3 regions of the Nocardia sp. N2S4-5 genome follow, and region 3 is predicted to be linked to each of the others. Evidence: riboswitches for the same ligand, from Rfam matches in the RefSeq annotation. Region 3 holds a riboswitch; each other region holds the start of a gene.
The links. A riboswitch is a leader RNA that binds a small molecule or an ion and turns the genes downstream of it on or off. The one in region 3 is predicted to bind cobalamin.
Positions count from the first base shown of each region.

Region 1: it holds a riboswitch for cobalamin, as region 3 does, so the genes downstream of both, ACFMRZ_RS34985 (FecCD family ABC transporter permease) here and ACFMRZ_RS20160 (CbtB domain-containing protein) in region 3, are expected to answer to the same signal.
Region 2: it holds a riboswitch for cobalamin, as region 3 does, so the genes downstream of both, metE (5-methyltetrahydropteroyltriglutamate--homocysteine S-methyltransferase) here and ACFMRZ_RS20160 (CbtB domain-containing protein) in region 3, are expected to answer to the same signal.

Region 1 is NZ_JBIUPM010000001.1:7,562,765-7,573,126, reverse strand. Features, by position in the region: gene ACFMRZ_RS35005 (DUF2567 domain-containing protein) at 1-268, opposite strand, end outside; gene ACFMRZ_RS35000 (hypothetical protein) at 268-477, opposite strand; gene bioB (biotin synthase BioB) at 586-1,605, opposite strand; gene ACFMRZ_RS34990 (TetR/AcrR family transcriptional regulator C-terminal domain-containing protein) at 1,712-2,296, shown strand; adenosylcobalamin (AdoCbl) riboswitch at 2,319-2,469, shown strand; gene ACFMRZ_RS34985 (FecCD family ABC transporter permease) at 2,474-3,505, shown strand; gene ACFMRZ_RS34980 (ABC transporter ATP-binding protein) at 3,643-4,359, shown strand; gene ACFMRZ_RS34975 (ABC transporter substrate-binding protein) at 4,356-5,384, shown strand; gene ACFMRZ_RS34970 (alpha/beta fold hydrolase) at 5,392-6,534, opposite strand; gene bioD (dethiobiotin synthase) at 6,691-7,371, opposite strand; gene ACFMRZ_RS34960 (8-amino-7-oxononanoate synthase) at 7,390-8,538, opposite strand; gene ACFMRZ_RS34955 (adenosylmethionine--8-amino-7-oxononanoate transaminase) at 8,565-9,839, opposite strand; gene ACFMRZ_RS34950 (GNAT family N-acetyltransferase) at 9,999-10,362, shown strand, end outside.
Region 2 is NZ_JBIUPM010000001.1:2,746,872-2,757,233, forward strand. Features, by position in the region: gene ACFMRZ_RS12255 (hypothetical protein) at 466-1,296, shown strand; gene coaD (pantetheine-phosphate adenylyltransferase) at 1,365-1,850, shown strand; gene ACFMRZ_RS12265 (NAD(P)/FAD-dependent oxidoreductase) at 2,056-3,162, opposite strand; gene ACFMRZ_RS12270 (helix-turn-helix domain-containing protein) at 3,246-3,833, shown strand; gene rsmD (16S rRNA (guanine(966)-N(2))-methyltransferase RsmD) at 3,840-4,403, opposite strand; gene ACFMRZ_RS12280 (pyruvate carboxylase) at 4,456-7,860, opposite strand; cobalamin riboswitch at 8,075-8,273, shown strand; gene metE (5-methyltetrahydropteroyltriglutamate--homocysteine S-methyltransferase) at 8,374-10,362, shown strand, end outside.
Region 3 is NZ_JBIUPM010000001.1:4,409,494-4,419,855, forward strand. Features, by position in the region: gene rlmB (23S rRNA (guanosine(2251)-2'-O)-methyltransferase RlmB) at 1-148, shown strand, start outside; gene ACFMRZ_RS20130 (DUF4190 domain-containing protein) at 233-529, shown strand; gene ACFMRZ_RS20135 (enoyl-CoA hydratase/isomerase family protein) at 566-1,375, opposite strand; gene ACFMRZ_RS20140 (acyl-CoA dehydrogenase family protein) at 1,528-2,697, opposite strand; gene ACFMRZ_RS20145 (alpha/beta fold hydrolase) at 2,772-3,539, opposite strand; gene ACFMRZ_RS20150 (antibiotic biosynthesis monooxygenase) at 3,598-3,909, shown strand; gene ACFMRZ_RS20155 (discoidin domain-containing protein) at 3,917-6,628, opposite strand; cobalamin riboswitch at 6,622-6,764, shown strand; gene ACFMRZ_RS20160 (CbtB domain-containing protein) at 6,801-6,995, shown strand; gene ACFMRZ_RS20165 (CbtA family protein) at 6,986-7,723, shown strand; gene ACFMRZ_RS20170 (OsmC family peroxiredoxin) at 7,759-8,202, opposite strand; gene ACFMRZ_RS20175 (DMT family transporter) at 8,292-8,612, opposite strand; gene ACFMRZ_RS20180 (TetR/AcrR family transcriptional regulator) at 8,735-9,349, shown strand; gene ACFMRZ_RS20185 (ABC transporter permease subunit) at 9,414-10,262, opposite strand; gene ACFMRZ_RS20190 (ABC transporter ATP-binding protein) at 10,259-10,362, opposite strand, start outside.

The DNA.
Region 1 (10,362 bases), 3.2 Mb from region 3:
CCCGCCACGCGGCGGCGGCCGTGAGCAACCCGGCGATGACACCGACGCACACGAAGATCGCCACCGCGTCGAACCGGTGCGCGCTCTCGCCGGTCAGTGCCGCGCCCCGGCCCGGCTCCACGACGATCACCTTCTCCGGGGGCGCCAGCAACGCCCAGACCACCCCGCCGAGCGCGCTGACCACCAGCACGGCGGCCACCACGCACAGCACGGCGCGCACCTCGCCGCGGCCCGCGCCGGACGGCACGGCGGCGCTCTGGTGGGCCATCAACGATGGTCCAGGCTCTTGGAATCGATCACCCCGTGGCGCGAGCATTTCGCCCACCAGCCGTCGGGGCTCACCTGAACGATCATGCGCCGCCCGCACTGCTCGCAGAAACGCGGCGGCTCCAGGCCCAAGACGGCCGCGGCCGGGACCGCGTCGGCCAGGTTCGGTACCACCCGCTTACCCGTGAAGGGGTTGTAGCGCTCTTCCATGATGTCCACGACCACCTCGAAAAGTGCAGCTCCTGGGCTGCCGACAATACCCGACCGGGTCCCGCCCGCCGGGTAGCGGTGCCGTCCCGGCGGGTGGACGGTTGCCGCTCAGAGGGTTTCGTTGAGTGCCTTGATGGGCATCTTCAGCTCGCCCAGCAGATCCAGGTCCTGCTCGGCCGGGCGGCCCAGCGTGGTCAGGTAGTTGCCGACGATGACGGCGTTGATGCCACCGAGGATGCCCTGCTTCGCGCCGAGGTCGCCGAGGGTGATCTCGCGGCCGCCGGCGAAGCGCAGCATGGTGCGGGGCAGCGCGAGCCGGAACGCGGCGACGGACTTCAGGGCCTCGGCCGCGGGCAGCACCTCGAGATCGCCGAAGGGGGTGCCCGGGCGCGGGTTGAGGAAGTTCAGCGGCACCTCGTCGGGCTCCAATTCGGCCAGCTGCGAAGCGAATTCGGCGCGCTGCTCGATGGTCTCGCCCATGCCGAGGATGCCGCCGCTGCACACCTCCATGCCCGCCTCGCGGACCATGCGCAGGGTGTCCCAGCGCTCCTCCCAGCTGTGCGTGGTGACCACGTTCGGGAAGTGCGACCGGGCGGTCTCGAGGTTGTGGTTGTAGCGGTGCACGCCCATGGCGGCGAGCTGGTCGACCTGGTCCTGGGTGAGCATGCCCAGCGAGCAGGCGACCTGGATGTCGACCTCGTTGCGGATGGCCTCCACACCGGCGGCGACCTGCGCCATCAGCCGCTCGTCCGGGCCGCGCACGGCCGCGACGATGCAGAATTCGGTGGCTCCGGTCTTGGCGGTCTGCTTGGCGGCCTCCACCAGTGAGGGGATGTCCAGCCAGGCGGCGCGGACCGGGGACTGGAACAGCCCGGACTGCGAACAGAAGTGGCAGTCCTCGGGGCAGCCGCCGGTCTTGAGCGAGATGATGCCCTCGACCTCCACCTCCGGGCCGCACCACTTCATGCGGACCTCGTGCGCCAGCTCCAGCAGTTCCTCCAGCCGGTCGTCGGCGAGGCGCAGCACCTCGGCGGTCTGCTGCTGGTCGAGGCCGACGCCGCGGTCGAGCACCTGCTCGCGGGCGATCGCCAGAATGTCGGTGTCGGTCCTGACGGGTGCCTGGGTCATGCGCACGAATCCCTTCGTCCGGCCGGGCTGCGGCCGTGCAACTTGAACGGTGTTCAGGCTAGGGTAGCGTGGGGATCGAGTCAAAGCACGAAAGGGTTGTCGCCAAGTGCAACTGCACCGCACGGACGTCGTCGACGGGGCCATCGCCATCCTCGATCAATTCGGCCTGGCCGATCTCACGATGCGCCGGCTGGCGACCTCGCTGCACGTCCAGCCCGGCGCGCTGTATTGGCACTTCCCCAACAAGCAGGCGCTGCTCGGCGCGGTCGCCGACCGCATTCTGGCGCCGCTGGACGAGCCGGTCGCCGCCGACGAGTGGTCCGCGCAGGTGGGCGAGCTGGCGCACCGGATGCGCTCGTGCCTGCTCGCCTACCGCGACGGCGCGGAGCTGGTGTCGGCCACCTACGCCTCGCGCCTGACCACCAGCAAGGGCCGGGAACGGGTGGCGGGCGCGCTGATCCGCGGCGGCATGGGCCGCGAGGAGGCCGACCTGGCCGCCTACACGCTGTTGTACTACGTACTCGGCGAGACCGTCGACGAGCAGTCGCGGATGCAGATGGATTCGGCGGGCGCGCTGCCGGAGGAGTCCTCGCCGCTCTACGAGAACACCAGCGCGACCGACCGTTTCGACTTCGGGTTGCAGCTGTTCGTGGGCGGGGTGCGGCATCTGCTGGGCGACCGGGTGCGCTGACCGGACAAACCGGACGGTAGAGTCCTCTTCGTCATTCCCGGCGGGTGCGGGAATCCGGTGGAAATCCGGAACGGTCGCGCCACTGTGACCGCGGCGGGCTCGGGCCCGTCACGGAAGTCAGACCTCCCTCGCCGGGGTACAGCTCTGAGGTCGCGAGGTGCCCATGGAGTATCGGCGATGAGCCGCGCGCGGACAGCGGTGGTCATCCCCGTCGTCGCGGTGGCGCTGGGGTGCGCCATGGTGGCGGCGACCGGATGCGGGGCCGAAACCGTGCCGCCCGCAACCGTTTTCGAGGTGCTGCGGGCGCGGGTGACCGGGGCCGCGTTCGCGGATCCCGGCCTCGACACGATCATCTGGCAGTTACGGGTGCCGCGTACCCTGCTGGCGGCCGTGGTCGGCGCGGGCCTGGCGCTGGCGGGGGCGGCCATGCAGACGCTCGTGCGCAATCCGCTGGCCGACCCCTATCTGCTCGGCGTGTCCTCCGGGGCGGGAGTGGGCGCGGCGGCGGTGATCACCTCCGGGTTCTTCGCCGGGGCCGGGGTGTGGGCGCTGTCGGGCGGCGCGCTGCTCGGCGCGTTCGCCGCGGCGGCCATGGTCTTTCTGATCGCGGTCGCGCAGGGCGGGCTCACGCCGCTGCGGCTGGTGCTGACCGGGACCGTGCTGGGGTCGGCGTTCGCGGCGCTGAGCAGCTATCTGATCTTCCGCAGCGCCGACCCGGCGGCCGCCCAGGCCGTGCTGTTCTGGCTGCTCGGGAGTCTCGCGGGGGCGGATTGGACGCGAATCGCGTTGCCCGCCTGCGTGGTCGGAGTCGCGGCAGTGACACTGGCGGCGGCCGCGGGCTGGCTCGACGCGCTGAACGTGGGCGCCGACACCGCCGCGTCGGTCGGAGTACCGGTGCGTGCCTTGCGGATCGCGTTGTTCGCCGGGCTGGCCGTGCTGGTGGGTGTCCTGGTGGCGGTCTCGGGCGGGATCGGTTTCGTCGGACTGGTGGTGCCGCACGCGGCCCGACTGCTGGTCGGCTCGCCGCATCGCGCGCTGCTGCCGGTGAGTGCGCTGTGCGGCGCGCTGTTCCTCGTGGTCGCGGATGCCGCCGCCCGGATTCTGGTGCGGCCCACGGAAATCCCGGTCGGCGTCCTCACCGGCTTGATCGGCGCACCGGTCTTTCTCCTCTTGATGGGCCGCCGCCGCTACCGATTCGGTGCGTCGTGAAGCGGCTGCGGCATAGGAACGGTGCGTCCTTGTCGACTCCGGCAGAAGAACAGACAGCACCCTGCCCGGCCTGCGGTTCTGTGCTGGAGGTTCGGGGACTGACGTGTGGGCCTGGGCGGCGGACCGTACTCGCTGAGGTGTCGTTCGCGGTGGAGGCCGGGGAGATCATCGGGGTCGTCGGGCCGAACGGTAGCGGGAAGACCACGCTGTTGCGCACGCTGGCCGGGTTGCTTCGGCCGCAGCAGGGGCAGGTGTTCGTGGAACGCCTTGATCTGCAAGGTCTTTCGGCGCGACGGCGGGCACGGGCGATCGCGCTGGTCGCGCAGGACGAGCAGCCGCCCGACGATCTGCGCGCGGGTGAGGTGGTGGCGCTGGGACTCACCCCGTATCTGCCACCTTGGGGGCCGGGCGGCCCACGGGAGCGCGCGGCCGTCGAGAGTGCCTTGCGCGCAGTAGATCTCGAAGGGTTCGCCGATCGGCCCGTACATCGGATGTCCGGCGGTGAACGGCAGCGGGTGCTGCTGGCCCGGGCTCTCGCGCAGGACACTCCCCTGCTACTGCTCGACGAACCGACGAACCACCTCGACGTCACCCACCGGCTGGCGCTGCTGACACTGGCTCGCGCACTGGACCGGACCGTGGTGCTCACCCTGCACGATCTGGATCTCGCCGACCGCTTCTGCGACCGCGTCCTGGTGCTGGACAAGGGTCGCGCGGGTGCGCTGACACCACCCGAGACCGCGCTCACCCCGGACGTTCTCGCCACGGTGTTCGGGGTGCGCGCCGCGCGCGTCCGCCATCCGGACACCGGGGAATCCCACCTGCTGCTCGACACGATCGAAGGACGACGATGAGACGCTCGGCTTCCATATTCGCCACTCTGGCAACGGCTCTCACCGCGGTCGCGTGCGGCGCCGCACCCGCCGTCGACGGCAATCTCACGCTGCGCAACTGCGAGCGGGACGTGTCTTTCCCCGCACCCGCCGAGCGGATGTTCGTCAACGACAGCAACATGATCTCGATGGCGCTGGCCCTCGGCGCACAGGACGCCGTGACCGCGGTGTCCAGCCTGCAAGCCGACGACACCGCGACCCTGCGCCGCCACTACGGCGACGCGGTCGATCGCCTGCGCGTGGTGTCCCCCGAGTCGCCGTCCCGCGAGACCGTGCTCGCGCAGCGCCCCGACGTGATGGTCGCCGGATGGAACTACGGCTACACCGAGGCCAAGGACCTCACACCGGATTCTTTGCGCAAGAACGGAATCGCCGCCTACGTACTCACCGAGAGCTGCCGGCAGCGCGACGGCGAGCAGACGCGCGGCATCGTCGACCCGTGGACCGCGCTGCGCACCGACCTCGACAACCTCGGCGCGATCACCGGCCGCACCGAACAGGCCACCCGCCTGATCGCCGACCTGGACGCCCGCCTCGACGCCCTGCGCCGGGCGCCGCAGGCCGGTCGGCGACCGCAGGTCTTCGTCTTCGACAGCGCGAGCGACACCGTCTTCTCCAGCGGCAGATTCGGTGGGCCGCAAGCGATCCTGGATGCCGCGGGCGCCCACAATGTCCTCGAGGACGTGGGCGACTCGTGGACCCGGGTGTCGTGGGAGCGACTGGCCGCCGCGGATCCCGACGCCCTGGTGTTCGTCGACTATCCGCCGCAGACGTTCGCCCAGAAGGTGGAGCTGCTACGGGCCAAGCCCGGCATCAACCGGCTGCGCGCGGTGACCGAGCAGCGGTTCTTCAACCTGCCGTACGCCATGTGGACCAGCGGACCACTCAATATCGACGCCGCCGAGCAGGTCCGGGCTCAGCTGGAGGCGTGGAAGCTGTTGCCGCCCTCCGGGATCCGGCCGCGCAGCGATGACGCGGTGCGCTGAACCTCGATCACCGCGCCATGACCAGCTCTTGATTGCGCACCAGCCGCACGAACGGCACCACCTGCTGCGCGATGACCTTGTTGTATTCCCCCGGCTGCTGCACGGGATTCGCGTGCCCCGTGCCGTGCGCGAGCACCGTCAGCAGCGTCCCGTTCACGCCGCCGACCTGCTGGATCAGCACCCGATGGGTGTATTCGACATCGACGATCGGATCCCGCTCCGGATTGTTCGGGCGCAGAAAGACCACCGCCGGGCGCGACTTGCCGTTCACCGGTTTGACCAGGGCACGCAGATCGTCGACCGCACCGCCCGCCACGATCGCGCGGAATTGGGATTCGATCAGCCCGTTGCTGGCCGCGTCGCGGTTGCCGATCTTCTGGCGCAGCACCTCCCCCACCGTCGACCACAGCCGGTCACCGCGGATGCCCGGCGGGGTCGTGTCGCGGTCGAGGAAACGGTCACGGCGCGCGTAGGTTTCGGCGAACAGGCGCAGGCTGCGGCTCTCCCGGATTCCCGGCAGCCAGCCGGTCCAGCGCAGCAGATCCTCGCCCTGATTGCGGCTCTCCGGCCGCACCGCGTTGAGGTCCATCGGCGTGCAGTCCAAGACCACGGCGGCCAGATTCTTGGTGGAGCCGGTGTGGATGTGCTTGCCGATCTCGAGCGCGATCACGCCGCCCATGCTGTGACCGACCAGCACCACATTGTCGATCCGCGCGGCCTCGGTGACCCGGATGATCAGATCGCTGATCACCTTGGTGTCGATACCGGTGTTGTCGTAGCGCACGGCCCACACCGAGCCCATCCGGTTCAGCGACGGCAGCGCGCGAGCCGTGGGGGTGGCGTCCAGCGCGCCGAGACCGACCAGGTCGAACACCGCGGTGTTGCGGGCATCGGGGGCGGGGGCGGCGACCGGCAGCACCGCGGGCTCGGTGCGCGCCAGCCGGGCCCGCTCCGGCGCGATGTCGACGGCGAGGTACTGAGCGAACACCACCAGCAGCAAGATCGGCGCCAAGGCCAGCCGCAGGAGCGCCTTGCGAGTGCGCCGCAACCGCACCCAGCCGTGCCCCACACCGGTTTCGGCCAGCCGGGCGCGCCGCCGCGCATCGTCGTAGTCCGCGACGGTGGTCGGGTGCCGGTCCTCCAGAAGCATCTCCATCCACTGTAGGACGGTCCCGGCCGCATGATCATCGGCAGCGGCCGGGGCGGTGGCCCGTTCCACACTCTCCGCCCGGCGGCTATCGTGTCCCGTCCGGGTCAGGCATCGAACGCGCGGCCGCTTCGTCTTCGGATGCGGAGAGGTCCGGGGTCAGTACAGATAGCGTGCGCGCCACTCCGCCTGGAACCAGGTCGGTGCGGCGGCGGCGAAACGCTGTGCGGGCCAGCGCCCGGCGCCCTCGGGGATAGCGCCGACCAGGCGCTGGCCGGTTACCTCCGGGAGGTCCGTGCGATTGCAGTCGGCGGCGAGATCCGGTGTGCCGGGCCAGGATCCGATCACCAGGCCCGCGCAGGGGACGCCCGCCGCGGCCAGCGCGCGGGTGGTCAGTTCGCTGTGGTTGAGGGTTCCCAGCCCGGCCGCGGCCACCACCAGCACGGGCGCCGCGAGCTTCTGGGCGAGGTCGAGGAGGGTGAATTCGCCGAGCCGGACGAGCACGCCGCCCGCACCCTCCACCAGCGTCAGGTCCGCGTCCGACAGCGAGTCGACAGCGGCGACGGTGTCCTCGAGCGTCAGCAACGGCTGTCCCGCGCGCCGGGCGGCGGTGTCGGGGGCCAGCGGGTCGGGGTAGCGAGCCAGCTCGAGCGTGCGATCGACCCCGGCCAGCCGCTCGATGTCGGACAGGTCGCCGAACTCGCCCGGCCGCACGCCAGTCTGCGCCGGTTTGCACACGGCGACCGACCGTCCGGCGGCCCGCGCGGCGGCGGCCGATGCCGCGGTCACCACCGTCTTGCCGACCTCCGTGGAGGTCCCGGTCACGATCAACACACCCACAGCCGTCTTACCTCCCGCTCATACCGGCAACGGTCCCCGCGCGTCGGCCAGCACGGCGGCGAGAGTCGTTGCGATGAAATCCATTTCGGCGTCGTCCAGATCGGCGCGGGCGGTGAGCCGCAGCCGCGAGGTGCCCGCCGGGACCGACGGCGGCCGGAAGCAACCCACGCTCAGACCGCGAGCCCGGCACGCCTGTGCGGCGTCGTAGGCGAGCTGCGCCTCGCCGAGCACCACCGACACCACCGCCGAATCCGGCTGCGGCGCACCGGACATGCGCGCGATGGCGGTGGCGCGTTCCAGCACCCGGCCCGCCATCGCCGGGTCGCGGCGCAGCACGCGCAGCGCCGCCCGGGCCGCCCCGACCGCCGCGGGAGCGAGCCCGGTATCGAAGATGAAGGTGCGGGCCGCATTGATCAGGTGCGCGCGGACCCGTTCGGCGGCCAGCACCACACCGCCTTGGGCGGCAAGGGCTTTCGACAGGGTCGCGGTGACGATCAGGTCCGGCTGCCCCGCCAGGCCGACCTCGTGCACCAGCCCGCGGCCGCCGTCGCCGCGCACGCCGATCCCGTGCGCCTCGTCGACGATCAGCACCGCGCCGTTCGCGCGGACCACGCGGTGCAGCTCACGCAGCGGCGCCAGATCCCCGTCGGCGCTGAACACCGAGTCGGTCAGCACCACCGCCCGCTCCTCGGTGCGCGCGGACAGCAGCCGATCCACGGCGAGCACGTCGCGGTGCGGCGCGATTTCCACCCGGGCCCGCGAGAGCCGGCAGGCATCGACCAGCGAGGCGTGACTCCCCGCGTCCGACACCACCAGTGCGCCGCGGCCGGCCAGCGCCGTCACCACCCCGAGATTGGCGGCGTATCCGGAGGCGAACACCAGCCCCGACTCCGCCCCGGTGAATTCGGCCAACTCGTCCTCGAGCTGCTCGTGCGCCACGGTCGTGCCCGTGACCAGCCGCGATCCGGTGGACCCAGTCCCCCAGGTCCGCACCGCCTCGACCGCGCCCTCGATCACCTCGGGATGCCGCGACAACCCGAGATAGTCGTTCGACGCCAGATCGATCAGCCCGGTCCGTGGCGCCCGAGCCCGCAGCTCCCGCCGCAGCCCGGCCCGCACCCGCTCCCCGGCCCGCACATCAATCCAGCCCAACGGATCCACACTCACAGCCCAGCAGCATACTTGAACACCGTTCAGGAGCAAGAGGCGGCCGCGGCTACCACGGCGGCCGCGATCGCGGCCACGTCGTCGGGCGTGCTGATGAACGGCGGCATGGTGTAGATGAGGTTTCGGAAGGGGCGGAGCCAGACCCCGGATTCGACGGCGGCGTGGGTGGCCTTGCGCATGTCGACGGGGTGGTCGAGCTCCACGACGCCGATGGCGCCCAGGACGCGCGTCTCCACGATGCCCGGGACTTGTTGTGCCGCAGCAAGTCCCGCCTCGAGGCCCGCTTCGATTCCGGCCACCTCGCCCTGCCAGTCCCGGGAGAGCAGCAGTTCGATCGAGGCGACCGCGACCGCGCAGGCGAGCGGATTGGCCATGAAGGTCGGGCCGTGCATCAGCCCGCCGTGCGCAGCGCTGACGGTCTCCGCGATCTCGGTGGTGCACAGCGCCGCGGCCAGCGTGAGATAGCCGCCGGTGATGGCCTTGCCGACACACAGCACGTCGGGCCGCACGTCCGCCCGGTCGGCGGCGAAAAGTGTTCCGGTGCGGCCGAATCCGGTGGCGATCTCGTCGAAGACGAGTAGCACGCCGTACTCGTCGCACAGCCGCCGCAGGTCGTTCAGATATCCCGGATGGTGAAAACGCATGCCGCCCGCGCCCTGCACGATCGGCTCCACGATCACCGCGGCCGTCTCGTCGGCGTGCGCCGCGAACAGCCGCTCCAGCTCCCGGACATATTCGGGCACATAGTCTTTCGGCGGCACGGGCGCGAAGATCTGCTCGGTGAGCACGTCGGTCCACAGCGAGTGCATGCCGCCGTCGGGGTCGCACACGCTCATCGGCGTGAACGTGTCGCCGTGATAGCCGCCGCGCCAGGTGAACAGCCGCCGCTTGCCCGGTCGCCCGCGCGCCCGCCAGTACTGCAGACACATCTTCGCCGCGACCTCCACCGACACCGAACCGGAATCGCAGAGGAACACCTTGTCCAGGCCCGCGGGCGTGATCTCGACCAGCAATTGCGCCAGCCGCGCCGCCGGCTCGTGAGTGAGCCCCCCGAACATGACGTGGCTCATCCGCTGCGCCTGCGCGGTCAGTGCCGCGTCCAGCACCGGGTGCCGGTAGCCGTGCACCGCCGCCCACCACGAACTCATCCCGTCGATCAGCTCGCGGCCGTCGGCCAGCCGCAGGCGGGTACCGGCGGCGGACGCGACCACCAGCGGCTCGGTGCTCGCCGGGAATCCGCCGTACGGATGCCAGACGTGCGCGGCGTCGAGTGCGGTGATCTGGTCGGGTGTCAGGGCCACGGGATTCCTTCACGCCGGGAGCTTGAACGCCGTTCAAGTTACACGACGACCGGATCGTCTCGCCGAAAACCTTTCCCCGAAGCGCGGTCGACGTTAATCTTTGACTTTGTCAAAGGTTCGTGGCGGACAAGCCACCGGAACACCGAAAGGCACAGGTCCATGAGCACCGCCACCACCGCGTCCGTGACCGCCGAGCACATTTCCGCGGTCCGCGAATTCAATCGCCGCTACACCCGCCTGATCGGCGTGCTGCACGAACACCTCGTGGACACGGATTTCTCGCTCACCGAGGCGCGAATCCTGTTCGAGCTGGCCCATTTCGGCCCGGTCGAGGTGGTCGCGCTGCGGCAGGGGCTCGGGCTGGACCCCGGTTACCTCAGCCGCATCCTGTCCCGGTTCGAGGACGCCGGGCTGGTGTCGCGGCAGCGCTCCGAGACCGACGGACGTCGCCAGCTGGTCCGGCTGACCGAGCACGGCGAGACGGCCTTCGCCGACCTCAACGAGCGCTCCAGCCGCGATGTCG
Region 2 (10,362 bases), 1.7 Mb from region 3:
CACGCCCCACCACCAGCCCGGCGGACGAACGCGGCAGGCCGCACCGCACCGCCCGGGCGGCCAACGAACTCCACTGCGGCCGGTCATGTCGCACCGCCCGGACTGTCGCCCGACGGTGCCGAGCCCTGGCACAGTCCGCCGCACGTGCCGCCACCGGACTCCACCGCGGCCGGTCGTGCCGCGCCGCCCGGACTGTCGCCGAACTGCGCCGAGGCTGGTCACAATCCGCCGTCTGTGCCGCCACCGAACTGGGGCGAGGCCTCGCGGGCTACGCTGCCCGAGCCGTGTGCAGACTATGCGGATACCGGGAAAGCCAAGGCGCACACCGGGATTCACCGCCGTCGGGAGGTTGTTCGGCGGGGCGTCAGCGATGACGAGATTCGGCGACGGTGTTCGGGCGGGCGGTGGCGGCGGCTGCGGCGTGGGGCGTATGCCGATGAGGCGGCGTTCGCGGGGCTGGATGCCATGGCTCGGCATCGTGTGCTCGCCGACGCGGTGCTGCCGGATCTGGCCACCGACGCGATCCTCAGTCATCAGTCGGCGGCGGTGATCTACGGGGCGCCGGTGTGGGTCGCGCTGCTCGGGCGGATCGACGTCACTCGCAACCGCCGCAACGGCGGGCGGATCCGGCCGGATATGAAGGTGCACTGCGCTCCGGTAGACACGGTGGCCGAGCTGGACGGGTTCGTGCTCACCACACCCGCGCGCACGATCGTCGACGTGGCTCGCACCGCGCCGTTCGAAGCGGCGGTCGTCGTCGGCGACGCGCTCGCCCGCGAATACGGCGTCACGCCGGACGATCTGGATGTGGAGCTGGAGCTGGCGCACCGGCGGCACGGTGTCGCCGCGGCGCGGCGGGTGGTGGATTTCCTGGATCCGCACAGCGAGAGCGTCGGCGAGTCCCGCAGCCGGGTGATGCTGCGGCGGCTCGGCCTGCCGCGACCGCGATCGCAAGGCGACGTCTATGGCGGTGCGGGGCGAATGGTCGGCCGCGTCGACTTCTATTTCGGCGATACGGGCGTGGTCGCCGAATTCGACGGTCGCGTCGCGTATGGGCGCGCGTGGCAACCCGGCCAAGATATGAGCGAGGCGGTGCGGGCCGAGCGAAGTCGCGAGGATGCCTTGCGCGGCAGCGGTTTACAGGTGGTCCGCTGGACCTGGGACGAACTCGCCACGGGCGAGGCGGCGCCGCGGCTGCGCGCCGCGTTCGGCCGCGCCCGGCGGGTCCGTCCGGAGGGTTTCATCTGCCAGGCCGCGCTGCCGGAGCCGAAACCGCTTGCGGTGCGCGCACTGTGAGCCCGCCGCCGGCCGTATCGCGCCTGCCGCGAGGTACGGCCGGTGCGGGTACCTGTTAGCGTTCGAGCATGGCTGGAGCACTGTGCCCCGGGTCGTTCGATCCGGTGACCAATGGGCATATCGATATGATCGGGCGGGCCGCCGCGCAGTTCGACGAGGTCGTCGTGACGGTGATGATCAACAAGAGCAAGCAGGGCATGTTCACCGTCGACGAGCGCATCGAAATGCTCCGCGACGCCACCGCCGACCTGCCGAACGTCCGCATCGAATCCTGGCACGGACTGCTGGTGGAGTTCGCCCGCGAACAGGGCATCACCGCCATCGTCAAGGGCCTGCGCGACGCCACCGACTTCGGCTACGAGCTGCAGATGGCGCAGATGAACAAGAAACTCTCCGGCGTCGACACCTACTTCCTCGCCACCAGCCCCACCCACAGCTACCTGTCCAGCTCCCTGGTGAAGGAGGTAGCCACCTTCGGCGGCGACGTCACCGGCATGCTCCCCGACGCCGTCCACAAACGCCTCCTCACCCGCATCGCCGAACGCCGCAACTGACCCGTCCCACCCGCCGTCGCCCAACAGGCGGCTGACACGGGGCCGCACTCGGTCGATGCCTGCCCGTGGCGACGCGGCCCTCCATGACGCGGCGGTCAGCGTAAAGGCGCTCGGCGACGCGGCGCTCAACTAGGCTGCGCTCGGCTAGGACCGCTCGACGAAGGGGCGTGTCCGGCGGTGGCTGGCCGAGGGCCATATCGGGTGACTACAGGCCGTGGCGGCGGTCGCCGGTAACCAGTTGGCCGACTTGGGCTTCCGCTGCCGCGGAGAAGGGGGCGCGGGAGGCTTCTACGGCGCGGTGGGTCTCCTCGGTGACGAGGTCGGCGTTGATCTGACCACCGGCGACTGCGCCTGCGGCGGCGGCGCCACCAACTTGGGCGGAGAGGTCGGCGACATTGCCCGCGACCCACACTCCGGGCACCTCGGTGCGGCCGGTCGGGTCGGCGGCGATGTGGTCGCCCATCCCGCTCGGATGCGCCACCGGGTGCAGACCCAGATCCGCCAGGAATCCGGCCCGCGCCACCATGCGCGGCGGCGCTGCCAGCACCTCGCGGGCGATCACGGTGCCGTCGGCCAGCCGCACGCCCGTGAGATGGTCATCGCTGATCTCCAGGTTCGCCACCTCGCCGGTCACCACCCGGATGCCCCGCGCGGCCAACTGCTCGGCCTGCTCACCGGTCGGTGCCGCCATCGTGTGACAGAACAACGTGACGTCATCGCTCCACTGCCGCCACAGCAACGCACCATGCACAGACATCGGCCCGTTCGCGAGCACCCCGATCGCCCGATCCCGCACCTCCCATCCATGGCAGTACGGGCAGTGCACGACATCGCGCCCCCACCGTTCCCACAACCCGGCCACCTCGGGCAACACATCGGCCAGCCCACTGGCGACCAATATTCGCCGAGCCCGCACACTCCGCCCATCCGCCAGCACAACGGTGAACCCGTCCTCATCCGACTGCGCACGCGACTCACCCCGCGCACCGGGCACCTGGCGCGAACTGGCCGCGCGGTCCGGTTGCGCGGCAGCCGGACTGTCCCCGCGGATCACGGTCTCGACGGTCCCGGAAATGATGTGCCCGCCGTAGATGCGGACTTCCGTTCGGCCTCGGGCGAGGAGTTCGGCGGGCGGCATGCCCTCGCGGGCAAGCAGGCCGTGTACGGCGTCGGCGGGGGCGTTGCGCGGGCTGCCGGAATCGATTACGGCTACCGAGCGGCGGGCGCGGGCCAGCATCAGCGCACCGTTCAGTCCGGCCGCGCCGCCGCCGATTACGACTACGTCGTAGTGGTCCCTCAGTTCGTCGGTCATCTCGACCACCTCCTTGTCTACGACCATGCGGGCCGATCGGTCGTTTGCGCAAAGTTCTTTGCCGGAATGGCAAAATGGGAGGTATGCAGAACATCGACCAGGCACTCGACGCGGTCGGCCCGCGGTTACGTGCGCTGCGACGGCAGCGCGAGACCACGCTCGCCGACCTGTCCGCCGTGACGGGCATCTCGGTGAGCACGCTGTCCCGGCTGGAATCCGGCGCACGGCGGCCGACGCTCGAGCAGTTGCTTCCGCTAGCCCGCGCCCACGGCGTCACCCTCGACGAACTCGTGGACGCACCGCTCACCGGAGACCCGCGCGTCCATATGCGCCCGATCTCTCATCACGGGATGACCATGGTGCCGCTCACGCGCAGGCCGGGCGGTATCCAGGCCTACAAGATGGTGCTCGACCCCGAAGACCGTTCCGGCGAGCCGAACCCGCAGACGCACGAGGGATACGACTGGGTCTATGTCCTCAACGGCCGACTGCGGTTGATCCTCGGCGAACACGATCTGGTGCTGTCCCCCGGCGAGGCGGCCGAATTCGACACCCGGGTGCCGCACTGGTTCGGTGCGGCCGGTTCCGAACCGGTCGAACTGCTCAGCCTCTTCGGCAAGCAGGGCGAACGCGCACACCTGCGCGCCCGACCCAAAGGCCCCGGCGCATAACGCCTCTCACGCCTCCGGCTCGAATTCGGCCATCTCGATCCGCGTTTCGCCGTAGCGCCGCGGCTTCCGCACGGAAAAGCCTGTCGGCCAGTCGATCTCGGGTGAGCGCACCGACCGCTCCACGACCACGGTGGCGTACTCGCGCAGCCAGCCCCCGGCCGTCAACGCTGTCAGATCCGCTTCCACCTCGGCGGCGTCGAGCGCATACGGCGGATCGGAGAACACCAGATCGTACGGTTCGCCGGGCGTCCCGGACAGCACCGAACCTACTGCGCCCACCCGCAATTCGGCACCGGCCAGACCGAGGTCGGCGATATTGCCCCGCACGACGGCCGCCGCCTTCCGATCGGACTCGACGAGCAGCGCGTGCGACGCCCCGCGCGACAGCGCCTCCAGACCCAGCGCCCCCGACCCGGCATACAGATCCAGGACCCGCACACCATCGAAGTCGATCCGAGCCGCCAACGCGCTGAACAGCGCTTCGCGCACCCGGTCGGAGGTCGGCCGAGTCCCCGCCGGCGGCACCCGCAGCCGCCGCCCACCGGCCACACCCGCCACAATCCGGGTCATCGCCCGATCACGCCCGCGATAACCCGGCCGGGGCCTCCCGCGGCCGCCGCCCTCACTCCGCCGCGGCCTCGTTCACGCGCAGGTCGACCAAGAGGTCGCCGCCCTCGACCTGCTGTACCTTGCCGATGGCGACGCGACGCACGGTCCCGGCGCGCGGCGCGGTGATGGCGGCCTCCATCTTCATCGCCTCGATAGTGCCGACGGTGTCACCGGCGGCCACCGTGTCACCCTCGGCCACGACCAGCGTGACGACACCGGCGAACGGCGCCGCGATGTGCCCGGGATCGGTCTTGTCGGCCTTCTCGGCGACCGGCACCTCACTGGCGATCGAGCGGTCGCGCACGGTGACCGGGCGCAATTGCCCGTTGAGGATGCACATCACCGTCCGCATGCCGCGGTCGTCGGGTTCGGAGATGGCCTCCAACCCGATGAGCAAGGTCACGCCCTTCTCCAACTGCACCCGGTGTTCCTCACCGTGACGCAGCCCGTAGAAGAACTGGTTGGCCGACAGGCCCGAGGTGTCGCCGTATTTCTCACGGTGCGCGAGGAATTCGGCGGCCGGCCCCGGAAACAGCAAGCGGTTCAACGTCGCCCGGCGCTCGTCCGAGTTGCCGTTCAGCCCCGCCTCGTCCGCGGCCGACAGCTGCGTCTCCGGCTTAGCGGGACCGCGCCCGGCCAGCGCCCGGCTGCGGAACGGCTCGGGCCAGCCACCGGCCGGTGTGCCGAGTTCGCCACGCAGGAAACCGATGACGGAATCGGGGATGTCGAAGCGCCCTGGGTCACTGGCGAACTCGTCCACCGTCACACCCGAACCCACCAGCGACAACGCCAGGTCCCCGACCACCTTCGACGACGGCGTCACCTTCACCAGCCGTCCCAGCAACCGGTCCGCCGCAGCGTATTTGGCTTCCACCTCCTCGAAGCGGTCTCCCAGACCCAGCGCGATCGCCTGCTGCCGCAGATTCGACAGCTGCCCGCCCGGAATCTCGTGGTGGTACACCCGCCCCGTCGGCCCCGGCAGCCCGGATTCGAACGGCGCGTACACCTTTCGCAGCGCCTCCCAGTACGGCTCCAGATCACACACGTTCTGCAGATCGAGTCCGGTATCGAACGGCGAATTGGCCGCCGCCGCAACGATTGCCGACAGCGCGGGCTGAGAGGTGGTGCCCGCCATCGGCGCCGACGCCCCGTCGACCGCGTCGGCACCCGCGTGCCACGCCGCCAGGTAGGTCGCCAGCTGGCCGCCCGGGGTGTCGTGAGTGTGCACGTGCACCGGCAGATCGAAGTTCTCCCGCAACGCGGTCACCAGCGTGTGCGCGGCGGGCGCGCGCAACAGCCCGGCCATGTCCTTGATGCCGATGACGTGCGCCCCGGCCTGGACGATCTGCTCGGCCAGCTTCAGGTAGTAGTCGAGGGTGTAGAGATTCTCGTCCGGGTTCGACAGATCCCCGGTGTAGCTCATCGCGACTTCGGCCAGGGCCGTACCGGTTTCGCGCACCGCGTCGATCGCCGGGCGCATCTGATCGACGTTGTTCAGCGCGTCGAAGATGCGGAAGATGTCGATACCGGTCGCGGTCGCCTCGGAAACGAAAGCGCGCGTGACCTTCTCCGGATACGGCGTGTACCCGACGGTGTTGCGGCCCCGCAGCAGCATCTGCAGGTTGATGTTCGGGATCGCCTCGCGCAGGGCGGCCAGCCGCTCCCACGGGTCCTCGTGCAGGAACCGCAGCGCCACATCGTAAGTCGCGCCACCCCAGCACTCGATCGACAGCAGCTCCGGAGTCATCCGGGCGACGTGCCCGGCGACCTGCAACAGGCCGTTGGTGCGCACCCGCGTCGCCAGCAGCGACTGATGCGCGTCGCGGAAGGTGGTGTCGGTGACCCCGACCGCCTTCTGCTCACGCAGCCACCGCGCGAAACCCTCCGGCCCCAGCGCCAGCAACCGCTGACGCGAACCGTCCGGCGGCGGCACGGTCGTATCGATCGACGGCAGCTTGTCGTGCGGATACACCGTGGTCGGGCGCTCACCGTGCGGCTTGTTGACGGTGATGTCGGCCAGATACGTGAGGATCTTGGTGCCGCGGTCGGCGGAACCGCGCTGCGTCAGCAGGTGCGGCCGCTCATCGATGAACGAGGTGGTGACCCGTCCGGCCCGGAAGTCCGGGTCGTCCAGCACCGCCTGCAGGAACGGGATATTGGTCGAGACACCGCGGATGCGGAACTCCGCGAGCGCGCGCCGCGCCCGCGCCACCGCCTGGCCGAAGTCCCGCCCGCGACAGGTCAGCTTCACCAGCATCGAGTCGAAATAGGCGCCGACCTCCGCGCCCAGGTTGGCGCCGCCGTCGAGGCGAATGCCGCCGCCCCCGGGACTGCGGTAGGCGGTGATGCGCCCGGTGTCGGGCCGGAACCCGTTGGCCGAGTCCTCGGTGGTGATCCGGCACTGCATGGCGGCCCCGCGAATACTGATCGCGTCCTGGCTCAGGCCCAGGTCGGCCAGCGATTCCCCGGTCGCGATCCGTAGCTGCGCGCCCACCAGATCGACATCGGTGATCTCCTCGGTCACCGTGTGCTCGACCTGGATGCGCGGGTTCATCTCGATGAAGACGTGATTGCCGCGCTCGTCGAGCAGGAATTCCACCGTGCCCGCGCAGCTGTAACCGATCTGCCGCGCGAACGCCACCGCGTCGGCGCAGATGCGTTCGCGCAGAGCGGGATCCAGGTTCGGGGCGGGCGCCAGTTCGATCACCTTCTGATGCCGCCGCTGCAGCGAACAGTCCCGCTCGAACAGGTGGATGACGTTGCCGTGCTGGTCGGCGAGGATCTGCACCTCGATGTGGCGGGGATTGACCACCGCCTGCTCGAGGAACATCGTCGCGTCGCCGAAGGCCGATTCGGCCTCCCGCATCGCGGCCTCCACGGCCTCGCGCAACTGCGCCCGATCGGCCACCCGGCGCATGCCGCGCCCGCCACCGCCGGCGACGGCCTTGACGAACACCGGGAACTGCACCGTCTCCGCGGCCGCCAGCAATTCGTCCACGTCGGCCGAGGGCGCGCTCGAGTTCAGCACCGGCAGGCCCGCGGCCTTGGCGGCGGCGATCGCACGCGCTTTGTTACCGGTCAGTTCCAAAACTTCGGCGGAGGGGCCGATGAACGTGATGTTCTCCCGCGCGCAGGCCGCGGCCAGGTCCGGATTCTCCGAGAGAAAGCCGTAACCGGGATATACGGCGTCTGCCCCGGCGGTCTTGGCCGCCTTGATGATCTCCTCGATCGACAGGTAGGCCCGCACCGGATGGCCGGGCTCCCCGATCTGGTACGACTCGTCGGCCTTGAGCCGATGCACCGAATTGCGGTCCTCGTAGGGGAACACCGCGACGGTGCCGATGCCGAGTTCGTAGGCGGCGCGGAACGCCCGAATGGCGATTTCCCCGCGGTTGGCGACCAGCACTTTGGAGAACATCCGATTAAGGTACCTGGCCGGTCGGCGACTCCGGACGGCGAATACACTTTCGCAGCCAACCTCACATCGAAACCGTACCGATCTGCGAATTTGCGTAATCCGCCGGTAACCCGCCGACCGCGGGACAGCACGCGGGAATATTCGTTTTCGGCCGTGGCTTATGCTCGTTGTGCAGCTGGTTCGCTGCGCCGACGAGTTGGAGCCCCGAGCGTCGGACAGCAGCGTCGAAACCGGTCCGTACGGATCGGCCAGAGGGAACCCGGTGGGAATCCGGGACTGTCCCGCAGCGGTATGCAGGAACGACCGCCGTCAACAGCACTGGATGCGCGCATCCGGGAAGCGACGGCCAGTAGGACCGCCCCGACGGGCCTTGCCTGCGAGTCCGAAGACCTGCCGGCTGTGTCGGATACGCCGTATCCGGCGGCCACCGCCTCGTGGAACAGGGCGGGCGGACACCACTACGCACGCCGGATCTGCCGGTGCGAGAAGCGTTTTCGGGCTCCGTCCTCCCCTATGGCGGTGACCTGTGGCTTCCAGCACTGGAGAGAGACCGTGACTTTTCACAACCCTTTCACCGCAACGGTTCTCGGCATTCCGCGGATCGGGCCGCGGCGCGAGCTGAAACGCGCGACCGAGAGCTACTGGGCCGGCCGTATCAGCGCGGCCGAACTGCAGGCCGTCGGCCGTGACCTGCGCACCCGTCAACTGGCCGGATTGGCCGCGGCCGGACTGGATTCCGTTCCGGTCGGCACCTTCTCCTTCTACGATCAGATGCTCGACACCGCGGCCATGTTCGGCGCGCTGCCACCGCGCGTGGCCGATATCGCCGATCCGCTGGACCGCTATTTCGCGGCCGCCCGCGGCACGGAGACGGTGGAACCGCTGGAGATGACCAAGTGGTTCGACACCAACTACCACTACCTGGTCCCCGAAATCGGCCCCGGGACCACGTTCGCGCTGCAACCGGACAAGCTCCTGAGTGAGCTGCGCGAGGCCCGGGAACTGGGCGTTCCGGCCCGCCCGGTCGTGATCGGTCCCCTGACCTTCTTGAAGCTGGCGAAGGGCATCGACGGGACAGCACCGCTGGACCGGCTGAACGATCTGCTCCCGCACTACCGCGAACTGCTGCGGCTGCTGGCCGCCGAGGGCGCGCAATGGGTGCAAATCGACGAACCGGTGCTGGTCACCGATCTCACCGCCCCCGAACTGGCACTGCTGCGGCGCACGTATGCCGAGCTGGCGGGCGTGCCACAGCGCCCGGCGATCCTGGTCGCGACCTATTTCGGGCGTCCGGGTGCGGCGCTGCCCGCGCTGGCGGACATGGGCGTAGAGGGCATCGCGCTCGACTTCGTCGCGGGCGCCACCGTGGACGACGTGGCCGCAGTTCCCGCGCTGGCAGGCAAGCTGGTGGTGGCGGGCGTGGTCGACGGACGCAATGTCTGGCGCACCGATCTCGACCAGGCACTGTCGACATTGGGCACGCTGCTGGGCAGTTCGGGTGCGCTGGCGGTCTCGACCTCCAGTTCGCTACTGCACGTGCCGTATTCGCTGGACGACGAAACCGGGACCGACCCGGCGCTGCGATCGTGGCTGGCGTTCGGCGCGGAGAAGGTCGCCGAGGTGCGGCTGCTCGCGACGGCGGTGCACCGAGGCACCGAGGCCATCGCGGACGAACTCACCACGGCCCGTGCGGCATCGGCGAGCCGCGCCACCGATCCGCGTTTGCGCAATGACGCCGTCCGGGCCCGGCTGGCGACCCTCGGCCCCGAAGCCATCCGCCGCTCCCCCGCAGCGGAACGCCTTGCGCTGCAACGAGAACGGCTGCGGTTGCCGTTGCTGCCCACCACCACGATCGGCTCCTATCCGCAGACCTCCGCGATCCGGCAGGCCCGCGCGGCGCTGCGCAAGGGCGAGATCACGGCCGCGCAGTACGACGAGCGGATGCGCGCCGAGATCGCGGACGTCGTTGCGCTGCAAGAGAAGCTGGGCATCGACGTGCTGGTGCACGGCGAGCCCGAGCGCAACGACATGGTGCAGTACTTCGCCGAACAGCTGGACGGGTTCTTCGCCACGGCCAACGGCTGGGTGCAGTCCTACGGCACCCGCTGTGTGCGGCCGCCGATCCTGTACGGCGACGTCGCCCGGCCCGCGCCGATGACCGTGCAGTGGATCGAATACGCCCAGTCGCTGACCGACAAGCCGGTCAAGGGCATGCTGACGGGGCCGGTGACGATCCTGGCCTGGTCGTTCGTGCGCGACGACCAGCCGCTGGCCGACACCGCCCGGCAGGTGGCGCTGGCCATCCGGGACGAGACGGTCGATCTGCAGTCGGCCGGTATCCGCATCGTGCAGGTCGACGAGCCGGCGCTGCGGGAACTGCTGCCACTGCGCGCCGACGCCAAGCGGCGGTACCTGGACTGGGCGGTGGCGGCGTTCCGGCTGGCGACCAGCGGCGTCTCGGACGCTACCCAGATCCACACGCACCTGTGCTATTCGGAGTTC
Region 3 (10,362 bases):
CTCGGAGGGCAAGGGCCTCTCCCGCCTGGTCCGGGAAACCTGCGACAACATCCTGAGCATCCCCATGGCAGGTCCTGTCGAGTCCCTGAACGCCTCGGTGGCGGCCGGAGTGGTCCTGGCCGACATTGCCCGCCAACGCCGCTCCTGACCCCTCCGGCAACCGCCACGGCCACCAATCCAGCGCGTCGGCCCCACCTCATCGCCCGCGGCCACCTAGACTTGTCCGGTGGCCATGAACGAGCCCCCGTACTACTGGCACGAGCAGCAGCCCCCGACGCAAGCGGTGGAGCATCCGCAAGCGACGACGGTGTTGCTGCTCGGTGCGCTGAGCGTTTTCTGTTGCGGCGCACTGGGTCCGGTGGCCTGGGTGATGGGCAAGCGGGCGCTCGATCAGATCGAGGCGTCCGAGGGCGGCTTCGGCGGGCGGACCCAGGTCCTGGTCGGCTACGTTCTCGGCGTGGTCGGCACGGTCCTGATGGCCCTGATGGGAATCCTGTTCTTCCTGGTCCTCATCGGCGGCAACGCCTGACCACGAAAAGGCTTCGGCCGGTACCGAATCCGCCTGTCAGTCGAGCCCGGCACGCCCCGGTTCGATCGGTACTCCCCACGCGGGCCATTCGGTACTGACGCTCCCGGACCATTTCGGCTGCCGCCGATCGTGCAGCGCCGCCATGCCCTCCCCCGCGTCGACGCTCTGCGCCACATAGGTATTGAGGTCCGTCTCGAGCTTGCCGACGGCCTCGGCGCTCATCCCGAGGCTCTCCCACAGCAGCCGTTTGGACAGCGCCACCGGCAGCGGAGCGGAACCGCTGACGATGTCGTGCGCGACGGCGAGAGCGGTCGGCAGCACCTCCCCCGCGGACAGGGAGATGTTGGCCAGCCCCATCGCCTTCGCCTCGTCGCCGTCGAAGGTGCGGCCGGTGAGCATGATGTCCGCGGCGTTGGCCATGCCGACCAGCCGCGGCAGCGTCCAGTGCGCGTAACCGTCGGCGACGACGGCGCGGCGCACCTGGTTGAGCCCGTACACCGCGTCGCGGGCCATATAGCGCAGATCGCATTGCAGCGCGAGTTCCAGCCCGATCCCCACCGCATGCCCGTTCACGGCCGCGATCACCGGTTTGCGGACCCGCCAGGGCGGCGGGTCGATGGTCCCGGTGACGTCGCCGACCCGGTGGGACAGATCGGCCCCCGCACAGAAGGCGGGCGGGGTACCGGTGATGATCACCGCGCGGATGGCGTCCTCGGTGTCACAGCGCCGCAGCGCCGCACCGAGTTCGGCGGCCATGGTCGGAGTAAAGGCGTTCTGCTGGGCGGGACGATTGAGCGTGAGCACGGCGATCCCGGACGAGACATCGACGTGCAGTTCCGAACTCATGCGAGAAGATCCTAGTTCTGTTCCCGCCGCACCGCGCCCGCGTAAACCCACGGAACCCCAGCACACCGGTAACGGGTGAATTGCCGCAGACCACCAGACCACAACCCCCCGCTCCGGTGCAACCCTCCCCAAGGTTTCGGCGCGGAGGCCGATTACCGCAATACCTGGCGCCCGATCGCCCACTTGTGCACCTCGGTGGGCCCGTCGTACAAACGGAACGCCCGCATGTCCCGGAAGATCATCTCGACCACGGTCTCGTCACTGATCCCGATCCCGCCGAGCACCTGCACACAGCGGTCGGCGACCTTGAACAGCTCCTCGGATACGTACGACTTGGCGATCGAACTCTCGTGCCGGGCCTTGTGCCCCTGATCCATCAGCCAGCACGCGTGCCAGATGGTCAGGCGGCACTGGTGTAGCGCGATCTCGTTGTCCGCCAACATGAACGACACGCCCTCGTGTTCGCCGATGGGTCGTCCGAAGGCGGTGCGGGTCTTGGCGTGCTCCACGGCGATATGCTGCGCGCGTTCGGCGGCGCCGAGCCAGCGCATGCAGTGGGTGAGCCGGGCGGGGGCGAGACGGAGCTGCGCGTACCGCAGTGCCTGGCCGGTCTCGCCGAGCACGGATTCCTTGGGCAGCACGAGGTTCTCGAAGCGCACCACGCCGTGCCCGCCGACGTAGTTGCGGTCCATGGTGTTCATGGTGCGTTCGATGACGATGCCCGGGGTACCGCCCTCGGCGAGGAACAGCGTGGGTCCCTCGGGCAGGTGCCCGTTGGCCTCCAGCCGCGCCATGATGATCCAGGTCTTGGCCCCGTCCGCCCCGGTGATCAGCCATTTACGGCCGTTGACGGTGAAGTTCTCGCCGTCGAAGGTGGCGGTGGTGGACAGCTGGTTGGGGTCGGATCCGGCGCCGCCCGGCTCGGTCATCGCGAACACCGAACGCTGATGGCCGTTGACGACCGGCATGAGGTAGCGGTCGGTCTGCTCGGCGTTCGCGATCCTGGACAGCAGGAACATGTTGCCCTCGTCGGGCGCGGCGCAGTTCATCGCGACCGGGCCGAGCGTGGACCACCCGGCGGCCTCGTAGATGACGGCCTGCTCGATGTGCGACAGCCCGCGACCGCCCATTTCGACCGGCGCCTGCACGGTCAGCAGCTTCTCGGCCCGCGCCAGCTCGACCAGTTCCTGCCGGAGATCGTCGTTCGGGCCGTGCGCGGTCAGCCGCGGATCACGCTCGTAGGGAACGATCTTGTCGATGACGAACTGGCGCGTCCGGTCGCGCTCGGCGGCCAGGTCGGCGGGTATCGAGAAGTCGATCATCGTGGTGGTCACCTTCGTTCGGGGGCTGCGACGAGCATACGACGCAACTCCGGCCAGACTGAAGGCGGTTGACGTCAGACCTGTTTTCGCAGGTTGTCAAGGCCCTGGACGGTGCGCAGGAACCGCTCGACCTCGGCTCGGTAGCGCTCCGGCTGGTCGTCGTGAACGAGGTGGCCGGCGTCGCGGATCAGCACGTGCCGGGCGTTCGGGTGGACCTCGGCCATCTCGCGCATCTGGCCGGGCGGGGTGATCGTGTGCTCGCCCTCGAGCAGCAGCGCGGGCGCCCGCACCGCCCGCCACCGGCCCCAGAAGTCGCGGCCGCCCCACTCCTCGGAGATGTCGCGGAAGGTGGCGACCCTGCCGTGCAGCCGGTAGCCGTCCGGTCCGCGCTCGAACGAGTTCAGGAAATAGCGGCCCGCGACCGGGCCGAAGTAGTCCAGCACGGCGGCGTCGTCGGGGAACGGCTGCGGCCAGGCCTCGATCATGGCCGCCCAGTCGCGAGCCGTACGACCGCGGAAATCCGGTGCGATGTCCTCCACCACCAGGCCCCGCACCCGCTCCGGATACGCGGCCGCGAACACCCAGCCGTGCAGCCCGCCCATCGAATGCCCGATCACCACCATGGGTTCGGTGATCACCGCGGTGGCCGCCGCCAGATCGGCGACGAAGGCCTCGGTGGTGAGTTCGGCCGGTGCGGGACGACCGTGACCCGCGGCGTCGAAGGTGTAGACATGGCCGAACTCCCGCAGCCAGCCCACGTGGCCGCGCCAAGTGCGGGCGCTGCCCATCAGTCCGTGCAGCAGCAGAATCGGCACTCCCGTGCCACCCTCGTCGTACAGCATCGGCTCGACAATACGTCCGCGCCGACCCGGTTTCGCCCACGGCGCTAGCCTGGTGCGCATGGCTGTTGTGAAGATCAATGCGATCGAGGTGCCCGAGGGCGCGGGACCCGAACTGGAGAAGCGGTTCGCGCACCGCGCGCACGCCGTCGACAACTCGCCCGGCTTCCTGGGCTTCCAGTTGCTGCGGCCGGTGGCCGGGGACAACCGGTATTTCGTTGTCACGCAATGGGATTCCGAGGAGTCGTTCGCGGCGTGGCGGGACGGCCCGGCCAAGGAGGCGCACGCCGGCGACCCGTCCCGCAAGCCGGTGTCGACCGGGGCGTCGCTGCTGGAGTTCGAGGTCGTGATCGACGTTCCGGCGAAGTCCTAGGCGGCGGTCACTCCGGCTGGGTGACGACGTTCAACTCCCGGATTCCGGCCTCCGCGCCCGTATCGGCGCCATCGATATGGACACGCACGTAGCGCGCGTATGACGGTGTCGTCAGCGCGCCGTCGGCTGCCCGCGGCACCGTGACCCACGTCCGATTGTCGCGGGAGACGGCGATGTCGTACGAGGCCGGTGGCGGGCCGCTCCATTCGGTCGCCACCTTCGCTACCGCGTCGACCTGCCCGAGATCCACGGTCAGGTCGGCGGCGGCGGTGGCGGGGAGCCAGCTGGTGGCCGAATTGCCGTCCACCGCTGCCTCCGCGTAGGCGCCGGGCTGCTCGCTGGACGCGAGGACGGTCTTGCAGTCGGCGGCATCCACCGTGGGCGACCGGTCCGGTCGGCGCGTGCGGAGTTGCAGGGACTTGCCCGGATCGACTTGCCGCACACCGCTTTCCGTCTCCACCGGCAGGGACGGCCCCGATGTCACTGTGACGGTGCTGTGCTCCGGACCCACCGAGACGTCGAAAACCCTTCCCTGCCAGTGCAGTCCGCGCACCACCACACCGTCGGAGAGTTGCGGCGGCAGCAACGGAGCGAGCCGCACCCGATCCTCCCGCAGGCGCAGCCCCACCAGTCCGTTGGTGAACTCCTGCACGAAACCGCCTGCGAGAGTGGTGAAGTCGAAGGCGGGCGAGCCCGCCAGCGGGTCGGCGGCTCCGGCCTTCTCGCCGCGCGCCTCGGCGAACTGCCCGAACGGCGCGCGGGCGAACGGTCGCGCCGAGCGGTCCAGGTAGGTGCCGACCGCGCAGCCCGGTTCGCCGTTCGCGGCGGCGTCGATCTGATGCACCGAGTCGGTCATGGCGGGCCCGTCCGGGTCGGTGCGCTCGGCGTAGTAGTCGAGGGTCCGGGCGGCCACCTCCGGCGGCATCGGCCATTCCAGCGGATATTGCAGCAACACCGTGTCGGCCTGTTTGAGCCGTGCCCCGCGATAGCCGTCGTACTGCACGAAAATGCCTTCGCGCGGGTCGAAGGGCATGCGCAGGCGGTCGGCGACGGCCGTCCATTCCGGGGGCGCGGGCGCGCCGACGAGGGCCGCCGCGGTGGCCGCGTTCCGCAGCGTCACCGCGGCCACGCCGTTGGTGTACACGCCGTCGTCGACACCGTTGCTGTATTCGTCCGGCCCTGCCACAGTGCGAATCGAATAGCTGCCGTCGGGGTTCGCGGACACCCGCCCGGCCCAGAATTCGGCGAGGCTCGACATGATCGGCCAGATGCGTTCGCGCAGGTAGTCGAGGTCCTTCGTGGCCAGGTAATACTGCCATGCGGCCAGCGCGACGTCGCCTTGGAGATGAATCTGGGTGACGCAGTGCGGTGGCGACCAGCTGTGACATTCGTTCCACAGATCGCCGGTGCTCGCACTGGTCCACGGATAGAAGGCGCCGGGATAGCCGAGGCGGCGCGCATTCTCGCGAGCGGCGGGCAGGGTCTTGTATCGATACTCGACGACCGAGCGCGCCAGTTCGGGGCGCAACTGCAGCAGACCCGGGTACATCCAGATGTCGGCATCCCAGAAGATCAGGCCGCCGTAGTTGTCGCTGCTCAGTCCGGTGGGTGAAATGCTGTTGTCCTGCCGGGAATTCGTGCCCGAATAGAGTGCGTAGAGCGCGCCCCGCGCCCACAGTTGCACGTCCGGCCGATCGGGCACCTCGATATCGGACTCCCACAGCTGCCGCCACGCTTTCGATTGCGCCGCAAGCACTTCCGCCCAGCCCCGCGTCGCGCCACGCTGCGCCGCCGCGCTCGCGGACCCGGCCGGGTCCGCGGCGGTGAGCGCGGTGTCGACACCGACGAACTTGGTGATCTCGTACCGCTGCCCGGACGTCATCGGCACCGTCGCCTGCTGACCGGAATCCCGCGGCTGCGCCGACGCCGCACCGACGTCGAGCACCGATGCCACCGCACCCGCCACATTCGTTGTCCTGGTGCGGAATTCGGTATTCACCAGCGGTGGCCGCGCCGTCGTGGCGGTCCGGTCGAGACGGCGAGCGCCCGCGTAGTCGATGAGGTCGGTGATCACCGCGTGGCCGCTCCAGTGCGGTGTCAAGGTCAGGTGCACGGCCGCCGCGTGCTGATCGGTGCGGTCGGTGAGCACGTCGTACACCAGCTCGGTGGCGCGGCCGTCCGGCGTCGTCCAGGTCAGTTCGGTGCGTACCAGCCCGCAGCGCAGATATTGGGTCTGCCGGAAATTCGATACCTGCGCCGGCGGTGTCGCGGGCGAGAAGGTCTCGTCGCCGACGCCGACCCGCAGTGTCGACCAGTTCGGCAGCGCCGCAGCGACTTCCAGGCCCGCGGCGACCGCGGGGTCGCGAGCGTAGAGCCCGGCCGCGAAGGCGCCGTCGTAACGCGGCGTGTACATCGGATATCCGGTGATCTCGCCGGTTTCCACATAGCCGGTGCCCGCCGGCGGCACCCGCAGACCGAGATACCCGTTGCCGACGAAGGGATGGCCCTCGTAACCGGCGGTGAACGACCGCGACGACGGCGCCCAGTCCGCCGCCGCCGACACGCTGTCACCGGGACAGGGAAAAGCCCGCGGCGTCTCGGGCCCCGACCGGACCACGACCACGATCGCGGCCACCACCAGCACGGCGACGAACACCGCGGCGACGCCGATCCACAGTCGGCGGCGGTGGCCCGTTGCCGGTCGCGCAGTTGACGGCACGTCACAAAGGGTGTCACAGTTCATGAGACAAGAGCGACGGTGACGCGGTAACCCGGTGTGATTCCGGGGCGGTCGCGCCACTGTGAACCGGCATCCGCCGGGCAGCCAGACACCGGCACCGTCGAACTCGACCCGCTCGCGGGGACGCGAACATCCCCGAAGGAGGACCACCATGGCCATTGCGCACACTCCCAGCCGCGCAACCGATTCCCTCGCCGCCGTGCTCGTGACGGTAGGCGTCGTCCTGATGGCACTGCTCACGCTGTACCTGGTCGGCTTCGATCAGGGCGCGATCTCCCGGAGCGGGATGTATCTGCACGAGCTGATGCACGACGGGCGGCACCTACTGGGCGTCCCGTGCCACTGACGGGTTCCCTCAAGACTCTGCTGCTGCGCGGCCTGCTGGCCGGACTGATCGCCGGACTGCTGGCGGGCACTGTCGGATTCGTGATCGGCGAGCCGAAGGTCGAGTCGGCCATCGCGATCGAGGAGGCGGGGCATTCGGACGCCGGGCATTCGCACGGCGACGCCGAGGAGCCGCTGGTCAGCCGGGGCGGACAGAAGTTCGGCGAGTTCCTCGCGCTCGGATTGAGTGGGCTGGCGCTGGGCGCGATCTTCGCGGCCGTCGCCAATGCGGCTCGCCGGCACACCGGCCTGTCCGGGCCGAAACTGGCTGTGGCGCTGGCATTGTGCGGCTGGCTCGCGATCAGCGCGGTGCCGTTCTTCAAGTACCCCGCCAACCCGCCCGCGGTGGGCGAGCCCGACACCATCAACGATCGCACGCTGCTGTGGGTGGCGGCGGTGCTGCTCGGGCTGGCTGCGGTGGGCGCCGCGGTCTTCGCGCATCGACTGCTGTCGAATCAGCTGAGCACGCTCCGGGTCGTCGCGGCCGTGGCGGCCTTCTCGGTCGTGACGGCGATCGGCTACGTCGCGCTGCCGGGCGTGAACGAGGTGAAGGACGACTTCCCCGCCACCCTGCTGTGGCAGTTCCGAGTGTCGTCGCTGGCGGTCACGGCCACCCTGTGGGTGGCCCTGGGCCTGGCCTTCGCGACTTTGACCGAATTCGCGGGCCGCAAGCAGCCGGTCGCCGCCTGAGGGGGCGGTGCCGCAGCGGCACCGCCCCGCCGAACTCAGGACTCCAACGCGGCGTCCAGCTCGATGGTGCCGACACCGGCGAGCGCCTTGCTGATCGGGCAACCGACCTTGGCGCCCTCGGCCGCGGCCTGGAAGCCGGCGGCGTCGAGCCCGCTGACCTTGCCGCGCACGGTCAGCTTGATGCCGCTGATGTGGAACCCGCCCGCCGGATCCGGCCCCAGCGTGACATCGGCGTTGACGTCCAGACTCTGCACGGTCCCACCGGCATTGCCGATCTGACCCGACAGCGCCATGGCGTAGCACGACGAGTGCGCGGCCGCGATCAGCTCCTCCGGGCTGGTGGTGCCGTCGGCGGCGTCGGCCGTCCGCTTCGGGAACGACACGTCGAACTTGCCGACGCCGGAACTCGCCAGCTCGACCTGTCCGGAGCCATCCTGCAAACCTCCGGTCCAAGCGGTACGCGCGGTACGTGTTGGCATCACTGTCCTTTCACGTGAGTGGAGTGCCGTCCCGCCGAACCTACCCGCCTCACCCCGCTCGCCGTACCCCTTCCGGGGTCGCGCGACATCTACTCCGGATTCGTGAGCCTCGCCAACACGATGCCGCCGATGATCAAGGCCAGCGCCAGCGCCCGGCCGACGCTCAGTGGATCTTTCTGCACAGCGATCCCCAGCCCGATGGCGCCGACCGCACCGATCCCCGTGAACACCGCGTACGCGGTCCCGACCGGTAGCGACTGCATCGCCACCGACAGCAGATAGACCGCGGCCGCCGCGAGCAGGAAGCACAGCAGCGTCGGTAGCGGCTTCGTGAAGCCCTGCGTCGGCTTGATGCTCTGCGACCAGGCGATCTCGATCAGGCCTGCCAGACCCAGAACCAACCAGTTCATATCGGTACTCCTCACCGAGGCCCCCCGCCTCCGAAAAAGTGGACACCATGTCCATTTCGTTCGTACGACTCGACCAACTGGACATGTTGTCCACTTATTCCCGGCAACCTAGAGTGGCGCCCATGCCCACCCGACCGGATCCGCAAGCCCCGGCGCCCCTCGGTGAGCGGGCCGATGCCGCTCGCAATCGGGCCAGGATCCACGCCGCGGCGGCCGACCTGTTCACCGCTCGGGATCCGCGCACGGTGACAATGGACGACATCGCGAAGGCCGCCGGCGTAGGCCGTGGCACCCTCTATCGGCGCTACCCGAACGTCGCCGCCGTCGCCTTGGCACTGCTGGACGAGCACGAACGCGAGCTGCAACGCCGATTACTGCGCGGCGCACCACCATTGGGGCCGGGCGCACCACCCGCCGACCGCCTGGCCGCCTTCTACGCCGCGATGGTGGAGCTGCTGGAGACCCATTCGGCCCTCGTGCTCGGCGGGGAGACAGGCGGCGCCCGCTTCACCACCGGCGCGTACGAATTCTGGTACGCGCACGTCCGGTCCCTCCTCGTCGAAGCCGGTGTGCCACAACCGGACACACTGGTCGACATCCTCCTTGCCCCGTTGGCCGCGGAGGTCTACCGGCACCAACGCGACCGAGGTCTGAGCCCGCGGCAGATCACCGCCGCCCTCCGTCGTCTCGCGCACGGAGTACTGCTCACCGGCGAGCATTCAACAGACTCGACGTGATCGGGCGCGAGGCGGAAAACCCGTAGCCGCCGGTGGGGTGCACCGGCGGCTACGGGGGTTGGGGTCAGGACATGTCGCGGCGGTGGATGAGGTAGGCCATGGTGGCTGTGAAGGCTGTGATGTAGGCGGCGAGGACCAGGAATGAGGTGGGGCGGGTGAGGGTGTCGAGGACGCCGGGGGTGGCGGCGCCCTGGACCGTGCGCATGGCTCCGGCCAGGGATCCCGCGGCCGTGCCGGGGAGGTGGTCGGTGAGCGCGCGGATCGGGGAGAAGATCGCGCCGACGCCGCGGAGCAGATTCTCCACGACCAGGACCCAGACCACGCCGAGTCCGACGGCCAGTGCGGGCCCTCGGGCAGCGGCGCCGATCACGGCTCCCGCCAGGGTCCACATGCCCAGAATTGCTGTGCCCGTGGCAATTCCGGCCACGGCACGGCCCACCGAAGGCAACGCCAGCGATCCGTGCTGCAAGCTTCCGATCACCGCCGCGACGCCCGTGTCGATGACGAAGGCGGCCAGTACCAGGCCGATCACCACGACGACCAGCGCCACCACCGTTCCGCCGACCACGCTGAGCCGCGAAGGACCTTGGGTGAGAACGGTTTTCCAGCTGCCCCAGCCGTAGCCGCTGCCGACCACCAGCGCGCCCAGCACCAGCATCAGCGCACCGCCGAACATCGCCATGCCCTGGGTGAACACCTCCGGCACCGCGGCCGGGAGCATCAGCTGCAACAGCACCTCGCGGGGCTGACCGTTGGACATCCGGGTGCTGTCGCCGGAGGTGTAGGCCAGATAGTTGAACAGGTAGGCGAACACGAGATTCAGCAGAATCCACGTGCCCAGGACGATCCAGAACGCGGGCCACTTGCGCAGCCGGGCGAATTCGGCTCTGGTGCAGGCCAACAGGTCGTTCATTGCGCTGTCTCCAGTTTCGTCATCTCGAAAAAGACTTCCTCCAACGACTTTTCGTCGGAGCGCAGTTCCAGCAGGTCCGCACCCGCCTCGATCACCGCGC